DNA from 2 places in the Nitratireductor sp. WH36-1 genome. Region 2 is predicted to be linked to the other one. Evidence: predicted binding sites of a transcription regulator. Region 2 holds the regulator's gene; the other holds the start of a gene.

Region 1 (4,735 bases), 1.2 Mb from region 2:
CAAACGTCCAGATCACGATGCGGCCAGCCACCTGCGCCGGGCCGATGACCGCGACGATGCTCACCACTTCGGCGGCACTCAGCCCCCGCTCCAGAAGCAGCGGATAGATGTGGAAGCTCAGGCTGGAGAACACCCCGGCGTAAAGCACCAGGAACAGCGCCAGCGCCCAGAACACCGGCTGACGAAACGCCCAGAACACCGCTTCGCGCCCGTTCATGACCGGCCGCGCGCCTTCGGCTGCCGGCTCCTTCGGCCTGTCGCGGGCAGGATCGATCACCGCAAAATAGAGGCTCGCGCACACAAAGGCGTTGATCGCGCCCAGCACCATCAGCGCACCGCGCCAGCCAAGCGTCGCGATGAGCCATTGCACCAGCGGCACGAAGACCGTGCTGGCAAAACCGCCCCACAGGGTGAGCGCAGTGATGGCGCGCCGCGCCTCAAGCGCACCGACGCGGCGGGCCAGCACCGCAAAGGCCGGCTCGTAAAGCGTTGCCGCCTGAAGCCCGCCGAGCAGCGGCACAACCACATAGAAGAAGGCGATGCTGTCGACCTGCGACCACAGGAGATAGAGGAGCCCCGCCGTCAGCGATGCGCCGCTCATGACCCAGCGCCCATAGCCCCGGTCGATGGCCGCGCCAACCGGAAAGGCGGCGAAGGCTGCCAGAAGAAGCCCCGCCGTCGCACCGCCGTAAAGAAGCGGCTTCGACCAGCCGAGTTCGACGCGCATGGCTTCGGCAATGAGCGGGAAACTGTAGAAGATCGAGCCCCAGGAACAGATCTGCGCGATGCCGAGCGCCGTAATCATGCGCCTGTATCCAGGCTCAGCGGTCCGGGCGCGCGCCATCGTCAGTTTTCCCCGGAGCTCTGGGGCTGGCAGCTTTCGACACAGCATTCGTCCACGAGATAACCGATCAGTGCATGCATGGCCGGGTAATGCGCCCGGCAGATAAGCGTGGTGCCCTGCCGCTCGCGCGTGATGAGGCCGGTTTCCAGAAGCTTCTTGCAATGATGCGAAAGGGTGGAGGCGGGCATGGAGAGCCGCTCCTGCAACCCGCCGACGGGCATGCCCTCGCCACCCGCACGCACAAGCATGCGGTAGATGCGCAACCGCACCGGATTGCCGAGCGCTTCAAGCTGGGAGGATGCGGTTTCAAGTTCCATGGTACGGACGCCTAAATCCCAGCGCCCGCACTGTCAATCTTATTTCGAAAATATTCGAACTATTCATCCACGACGCGCAGGCGTAGCTGGCCGGAGCCGTGACCGCCCTCGCCGGTCGGCGGTTTTGGCGCAAGGCGATTGTCGTCCTTTGCCGGTTTCTCCGCCTCGCCCGCGCCCAGTTCCAGCGCCTCGATCTTCTCGCCGCGCCTGGTGACCTTTTCGGTCGAGGTCAGGATCTGATCGATGTCGCGGTTGGCCTGCATGAAATGGGTTTGCAGCTTGCGCACCCTTTCATCAAGCCGGCCCACATCCTGCATCAGCCGCACCACCTCGGCCTGAATCAGATGCGCCTGCTCACGCATGCGCGCATCCTTGAGCACTGCCTGAATCACCTGGATCGACAGCATGAGCAGCGACGGAGAAACGATCACCACGCGGGCGCGGTGGGCGCGCTGAACGAGGTTTTCGAAGTTCTCGTGGATCTCGGCGAAGATCGATTCCGAGGGCACGAACATGAACGCCGTGTCCTGCGTCTCTCCGGTGAGGAGGTATTTTTCCGAAATCGCCCTGATATGCACATCGATATCGCGCCGGAACGCCGCCTCCGCCCCCTTGCGCGCTTCGGGACTGCCGCCCTCGCCTTCCGAGGCGGCGCGAATGGCGTTCCACGCCTCAAGCGGAAACTTGGCGTCGATCACCAGCGACGGCGCGTCATTGGGCATCTTCACCACGCAGTCGGGCCGGCTGCCATTGGAGAGCGTGGCCTGAAACTCATAGGCCCCATGCGGAAGACCATCGGCAATGATCGCCTCCATGCGAGACTGGCCGAACGCCCCGCGCGTCTGCTTGTTGGAGAGGATCTGCTGGAGCTGCACCACCTGGCCGGCAAGCGACTGGATGTTGTTCTGTGCGGTATCAATGACCGCCAGCCGCTCCTGCAGCTTCGCCAGGTTCTCATGCGTCGACTTGGTCTGCTGATGGATCGACTGGCCAAGGCGCGTGCTCATGCCATCAAGCCGCTCCGACAGGGCGCGGGTGAGTTCGGCCTGCCGGTTGCCGAACACTTCGGCAATCGACCCCATGCGCCCCTGCAACTCGGCCTGCGCCCGTGTGAGCTCGACCATGCGCGCCTCGGCCTCGCGGGCATGTTGCGCCGCTTCCGCGGCTGCGACCGCGCGCGCCCGTGCAGCGCGCCAGAGCCCGGCGATCAGCAGGACCATGAGACCAAAGAGCAGAGCGCCGCCAGCCAGCAACAGCTGCCCCAGCGTGAAGGTGCTCGCGCCGAGCTGCGCCACCGGTGCTGCGAAAATGTCGGACATCTGCTTTATCCCGCCATGTTGGAAGCATGGGGCCGAAAGGTGAAAACCGGGTTCGGCTATTCCGATGCTCGCTCAATAATTTGGATCATCCTTTGCGCGTCCGAACGGGACACAGGGCGATCTGGTGGATTCGGGATAGCACTATAAGATCAAAACGTGAACAGCCATTGTGTATTGACGTTCCGCCGGTCAGGGCTTACCTGACAGCCATGACCATCAAACCGCTTGTTCTTCTTCCGGACCCGATCCTGCGCGAAACCTCCAAATCGGTGGAGCGCTTTGACGATCAGTTGCGCACATTTGCCGACGACATGCTGGCGACCATGTATGACGCGCCGGGCATCGGCCTTGCCGCCATTCAGGTTGGCGAGCCGCTTCGCATGCTGGTGATCGACGTTGCCGAGAAGGACGAAGAGCCGGCTCCGCTCGTGGTCATCAACCCCGAGATCGTGGCCAGCACCGATGCGCGCAACGTGCATGAGGAAGGCTGCCTTTCCATCCCCGATTACTATGCCGAGGTGGAACGCCCGGCCGGCGTGACGGTGAACTACTTCGATGTCGACGGCAAAGAGCAGACGGTGGAAGCCGACGGCCTGCTCGCCACCTGCCTGCAGCACGAGATCGACCATCTGAACGGCGTTCTGTTCATCGACTATCTGTCGAAGCTGAAGCGCGACATGGTGGTGCGCAAGTTCAGGAAACTCGCCAAGGACCGCCCGCCCGCGCGCATGGTCGGCTGACGCCGCCCCTCTGCTGCCGCGACCGATACGGGCATTTCCGCCTGCGGGGCTTGACCTTCAACCGGTAAATCCGCTTCAAGCACCCGCATGGGCGCTGATGCGCTCATTTCGTTTACTGGACGCATCGGACACGCGGCATGGCACTTCGTCTCATCTTCATGGGCACACCGGATTTCTCGGTCGCCACCCTTCAGGCGCTGGCCGGGGCCGGTCACGAAATCGTGGCCGTCTACTCCCAGCCGCCGCGCCCCGCCGGACGGCGCGGGCTTGAGCTGACCAAATCGCCCGTGCACCGCGCCGCCGAAGAGCTGGGCATCGAGGTGCGCACGCCCAAATCGCTGAAGAGCGAGGAAGAACAGGCAGAGTTCAGCGCGCTCAATGCGGATGCGGCGATTGTCGTTGCCTATGGCCTGCTGCTGCCCAAAGCCATTCTGGAAGGCACGCGCCTTGGCTGCTTCAACGGCCATGCCTCGCTTCTGCCGCGCTGGCGCGGCGCGGCTCCGATCCAGCGCGCGATCATGGCCGGCGATGCAGAAACCGGCATGATGGTGATGAAGATGGACGAGGGGCTGGACACCGGCCCCGTCGCCATGACGGAGCGCCTTGCCATCACCCCCGACATGACCGGCGGCGAACTGCATGACGCCATGCGCGAAACAGGCGCGGCGCTGATGGTGAAGGCGATGGATGCGCTTGAGAAAGGCGCGCTTGAACTCACGCCGCAGCCCGAAGACGGCGCGACCTACGCCAGGAAGATCCTGAAAGACGAGACACGGGTGGACTGGTCCCGTCCCGCGAAGGAAGTGCACGATCACATTCGCGGGCTCTCGCCCTTCCCCGGCGCATGGTGCGAAATGCAGTTCGGCAGCAAGCCGGAACGCGTGAAACTTTTGCGCACGGTGCTCGCCGGCGGCGAAGGCGCGCCCGGTGAGGCGCTGGACGACACGCTGACGATTGCCTGCGGCGATGGCGCGGTGCGGCTGAGCGAAGTGCAGCGCGCCGGTGGCAAGCCGATGAAGGCGGTGGACTTCCTGCGGGGCGCGAAGCTCGAGAAGGGGACCGTGCTCCCATGAGCGCCATCACCATCCGCCCGGAGACTGAGGCCGACCGCGATGCGGTTCATGCCCTGCTGACCGCCGCCTTTGACGGCGATGGCGAGGCCGGGCTTGTTGCCGCTCTTCACGCGGCGGGTGACGCCGTGCTGGCGCTGGTGGCCGAAGCCGATGACGGCGCGATCTGCGGTCATGTGCTTTTCTCGCGCCTGACCGTCGAGAGTGACGGCGGCAGCTTTCCGGCGGTGGCGCTCGCGCCGCTTGCCGTTCTGCCGGAGCACCAGCGGCAGGGCATCGGCGCGCGGCTTGTCGAGGAAGCGCATCGGCGTCTCAGAGCTGCCGGCGAGACGCTTTCCATCGTGCTCGGCGAGCCGGCCTATTACGGACGTTTCGGCTACACGCATGAGGATGCAGCCGCCTTCGACAGCGACTATCAGTGCGCAGCGCTGCAGGCCGCCCTTTG
Region 2 (4,735 bases):
CATTGAAGCCGAGCTCATCGAGCGGGTTGCGGCTGCGGGCGTCCCGGTGGTTGCCGTGGATCTTCCGTCCGGTCTTTCGGGTCTCACGGGCAAGCCCCTCGGCAGCTGCTTCGATGCGGACCTGACCGTCACGTTTTTCCGCAAAAAGCCGGGGCATCTGCTCATGCCCGGTCGACGCCTGTGCGGCGAGCTGGTCGTGGCCGATATCGGCATTGCCGAGATGGCGCTTGCATCAATGGATATCGCCCTCTGGGAGAATGGTCCGGCGCTCTGGCGCGACGGCGTGCCGGCGGTGGAGATCGATGCGCATAAATATGTGCGTGGTCATGTGGCCGTCGTTTCGGGCGGTGGCGCATCCACTGGTGCAGCGCGGCTTGCCGCGCGTGGCGCGGCGCGCGCCGGGGCAGGGGCCGTGACGGTGCTTTCGCCTGCAAACGCCCTGTCGGTGAACGCGATGCACCTGACCTCGATCATGCTGCGCAAGGCGGAGGCGGTGGATGAACTCATCGCCTTCCTCGATGAGCGAAAACCGACAGCCGCCGTTCTCGGTCCGGCAGCCGGCACAGGCGAGCGCACGCGCAGCTTCGCGCTGGGCTTTCTGGAGCGCGATGAAGGGCTGAAAGGGCTGGTGCTGGATGCCGACGCCATCACCGCCTTTGCCGATGCGCCCGATACGCTCTTCGAGGCCGTGAGAAGCTCCGCCTTAGCGACCGTGCTGACGCCGCATGACGGTGAATTCGCGCGCCTCTTCGGCGATCTCGCGGCTGACGCTTCCATGTCCAAGGTGGAGCGTGCGCGCGCAGCGGCAGAGCGCTCAGGAGCGGTGATCATCCTGAAGGGGGCGGACACGGTCGTCGCCTGCCCGGACGGGCGCGCCGCGATTAACACCAACGGATCGCGTTTCCTGGCGACGGCGGGCTCTGGCGATGTTCTGTGCGGGATTGTGGTCAGCCTTCTGGCGCAGGGCATGCCGGTCTTCGAGGCGGCATCGGCCGGCGTGTGGCTGCATGCAGAGGCTGGCGGGATGTTTGGCCGGGGCCTGATTGCGGAAGACCTCCCCGAGATGCTTCCGCATGTCTTCCAGGCGCTCTTCCCGGACGATGTTGGCTGAACCGATGCGGAGCTTGAAAAGAGCGCGCATTCTGGATGCCGGATGGCATCGGAACCGGGGCATGCCTGAAGCCGCCCCGGATAGTCTTAAACTCAGTAGCGGCGCATCAGGCCGACGAGGCGACCCTGCACCTTGACGCGGTCGGGGCCGAAGATACGGGTTTCGTAAGCCGGATTGGCCGCTTCAAGGGCAATAGATGCGCCCTTGCGGCGGAAGCGCTTCAGCGTTGCTTCCTCCTGATCCACCAGCGCCACGACGATCTCGCCGGGATTGGCGGTCTGCGTCTCGCGGATGATCACCGTGTCGCCATCGAAAATGCCCGCATCGATCATCGAGTCGCCCTTGACCTCAAGCGCGTAGTGATCGCCACCGGTCAGCATGTCCGGCGGAACCGCGATGGAATGGGTCTGGTGCTGAATGGCGTCGATGGGGACACCGGCAGCGATGCGGCCCATGACAGGTACGGAAACGACGCCGGAAAGCGCGTCATCATTGCTGGCGGCAGGCTTGGAGGCCGCTGGCGCGGGCGTCTTGCCGAGGCTGCCCTCGATGACGCTTGGCGAAAAGCCGCGCGCGCCGGAATTGAGGCCGGGCGCGATGGAATCGGGAAGCCGCAGAACCTCCAGCGCACGCGCCCTGTTCGGGAGCCGGCGAATGAAGCCGCGCTCCTCCAGAGCCGTGATCAGCCGGTGAATGCCGGACTTGGAGGCGAGGTCGAGCGCCTCCTTCATTTCATCGAAGGAGGGCGGGATTCCGGTCTCCTTCAGTCGTTCATGGATGAACAGAAGAAGTTCGTGCTGCTTGCGGGTCAGCATGGGCGCCACCGAGAATCAGTTAAAAACAAAACCAGAACATACTCTATATGTTCCAGTTGTGTTCCGCAACCGTCCGGTTGCAGCGCCTATGGCGCAGCGAAAAGCGCCTTGGCTCCGTCTGCCACGAACTGGACCGCGAGGGCTGCCAGAATGACGCCCAGGAGGCGCGTCAGGATGGAGCGTCCCGTTTCGCCCAGAAAGCGGTCCACGCGCTCCGCCAGCGTGAAAACGGCATAGGTGAGGAGGATCGTTCCAAGCAGGATGCCAAGCAGCGCAATGGTGCCAAGAATTGAATTGAACTCGCCCGAAAGAAGCACGGTGGCCGAGATGGCGCCGGGACCCGCGATCAGAGGAATGGCCAGCGGGAAGGCGGCGATGTTGCGGATCATGTCGCGCGTGATCGCGCGCTCGGCGCTCTTTTCGTGGCGCTCCTGGCGGCGTTCGAAGATCATCTCGAAGGCGATGAAGAAAAGAAGCAGGCCGCCTGCCACGCGGAAGGCGGGAAGCGTGATGCCGAACACGGCCAGAATGGCGCTGCCAGCGACGCCGAACAGGGCCAGAACGGCGAATCCGATGATGGCTGCGCGCACGGCCACCTGATTGCGCTCCGAGCGGTTCATGCCCGCTGTCAGCGCCAGAAAGAGCGGCGCAAGCCCTGGCGGGTCGACGGTTACCAGCAATGTGACGAAGGCGTTGAAAACGGTATCGTAACCAGGCATCGGGTTCTCCTTGCGGCCTCTCTAGCCCAGCTTGGATGCGAGGGAAAAGCCCTCATTCTTCACGCAGGCTCGCTTCCTGCGGCAATTTGTCAAGGCGCTCATCCCCAGGAGGTTCGTATGCGCCTGAAATTGCGTTGGATTTCCGTCATCAAAAACGGATGCTCAATTGGAGAATCGCTGACGGCTCATATATAAAGAGTATGTGATTCCTCATTAAGAATGTGACACGTTTTGACTGACCAGACGACGCCGAACGGATCGGGCGAGCCCGACGAAATCGAGCCGATTTCCATTGTCGAGGAGATGCAGCGCTCTTATCTCGATTATGCGATGAGCGTGATCGTGAGCCGCGCCTTGCCGGATGCACGCGATGGTCTGAAGCCGGTGCATCGGCGCATTCTCTATGCATCCCATGAGAGCGGTTACCACTGGAACCGCAAATATGTGAAATCGGCCCGTCCTGTTGCCGACGTGATGGGTAAATACCACCCGCACGGCGATGCCGCCATCTACGACGCCTTGGTGCGTATGGCGCAGAACTGGTCCATGCGCCTGCCGCTGGTCGACGGGCAGGGCAATTTCGGCTCCATCGACGGCGATCCGCCGGCGGCAATGCGTTACACCGAGTCGCGTCTCACCAAGGGCGCGCATGAGCTTCTGGAAGACATCGACAAGGACACGGTCGATTTTCAGGACACCTATGACGGCTCCTCCAGCGAGCCGCGCGTGCTTCCGGCGCGCTATCCGAACCTTCTGGTCAATGGTTCGGGTGGCATCGCCGTCGGCATGGCGACGAACATTCCGCCGCACAATCTGGTCGAAGTCATCAATGGCTGCGTGGCGCTGATCGAGAACCCCGCACTCGGCCTGCCGCAGTTGCAGGAGATCATTCCCGGTCCCGATTTCCCGACCGGCGGCCTGATTCTCGGCCGTTCGGGCATTCGCAGCGCCTATGAGACGGGCCGCGGCTCGATCCTCATGCGCGGCAAGGTCTCGATCGAGCCTGCGCGCAATGATCGCGAAGCCATCATCATCACCGAAGTTCCCTATCAGGTGAACAAGGCGTCGATGATCGAAAAGATGGCCGAGCTGGTCCGCGACAAGCGCATTGAAGGCATTTCCGACATTCGCGACGAGAGTGACCGTCAGGGTTACCGCGTCGTGGTCGAGCTGAAGCGCGACGCCGTTGCCGATGTGGTGCTGAACCAGCTTTATCGCTTCACGCCGCTTCAGACCTCCTTTGGCGCCAACATGGTGGCGCTCAACGGCGGCAAGCCGGAACAGATGAACCTGCTTGATCTGCTCCAGGCCTTTGTCTACTTCCGCGAGGAAGTGGTCAGCCGGCGCACCAAGTACCTGCTGCGCAAGGCGCGTGAGCGCGCGCACGTCCTGGTTGGCCTGGCGATTGCCGTTGCCAATATCGACGAGGTGATCAAGCTCATCCGTCACGCGCCCGATCCGCAGACCGCGCGCGAGCAGTTGATGGAGCGCCGCTGGCCGGCCTCCGATGTGGAAGCGCTGATCCTGCTGATCGATGATCCGCGTCACCGCATCAACGAGGATGGCACCTACAATCTGTCCGAAGAACAGGCGCGTTCGATCCTCGAGCTGCGTCTCCAGCGCCTCACCGCGCTCGGACGCGACGAGATCGCCGACGAATTGAACAAGATCGGTGTGGAGATCGCGGATTTCCTCGAGATTCTGTCTTCGCGCGCCCGCATTCAGCAGATCGTCAAGGACGAGCTCATCGGCGTGCGCGACGAGTTCGGCACGCCGCGCCGCACCGAGATCACCGAAGGTGGCGCAGATCTCGACGATGAGGACCTGATCCAGCGTGAAGACATGGTCGTCACGGTCACGCGCAAGGGCTACATCAAGCGCGTGCCGCTTTCGATCTACCGGGCGCAGGCGCGTGGCGGCAAGGGCCGCTCGGGCATGTCGACCAAGGACGAGGATTTCGTCACCCAACTCTTCGTCGCCAACACCCACACGCCGATCCTGTTCTTCTCCTCGCGTGGCATTGTCTACAAGGAGAAGGTCTGGCGTCTGCCGGTCGGTACGCCGCAATCGGTTGGCAAGTTCCTGCGCAA

The links. Region 2 encodes LexA, which represses DNA repair genes until DNA is damaged. Its sites were predicted from a motif close to TGTTCNNNNTGTGTTCNG; they were not measured.
Region 1: def (peptide deformylase) is a predicted target of LexA. The motif match lies at 2,626-2,643, and genes of this name have one in related genera.

The regions. Positions count from the first base shown of each region.
Region 1 is NZ_CM178970.1:3,408,285-3,413,019, forward strand. Features, by position in the region: gene AC4PTT_RS16385 (MFS transporter) at 1-805, opposite strand, end outside; gene AC4PTT_RS16390 (ArsR/SmtB family transcription factor) at 847-1,161, opposite strand; gene AC4PTT_RS16395 (DNA recombination protein RmuC) at 1,221-2,480, opposite strand; gene def (peptide deformylase) at 2,690-3,220, shown strand; gene fmt (methionyl-tRNA formyltransferase) at 3,358-4,293, shown strand; gene AC4PTT_RS16410 (GNAT family N-acetyltransferase) at 4,290-4,735, shown strand, end outside.
Region 2 is NZ_CM178970.1:2,171,373-2,176,107, forward strand. Features, by position in the region: gene AC4PTT_RS10205 (NAD(P)H-hydrate dehydratase) at 1-1,111, shown strand, start outside; gene lexA (transcriptional repressor LexA) at 1,204-1,926, opposite strand; gene AC4PTT_RS10215 (MarC family protein) at 2,013-2,645, opposite strand; gene gyrA (DNA gyrase subunit A) at 2,877-4,735, shown strand, end outside.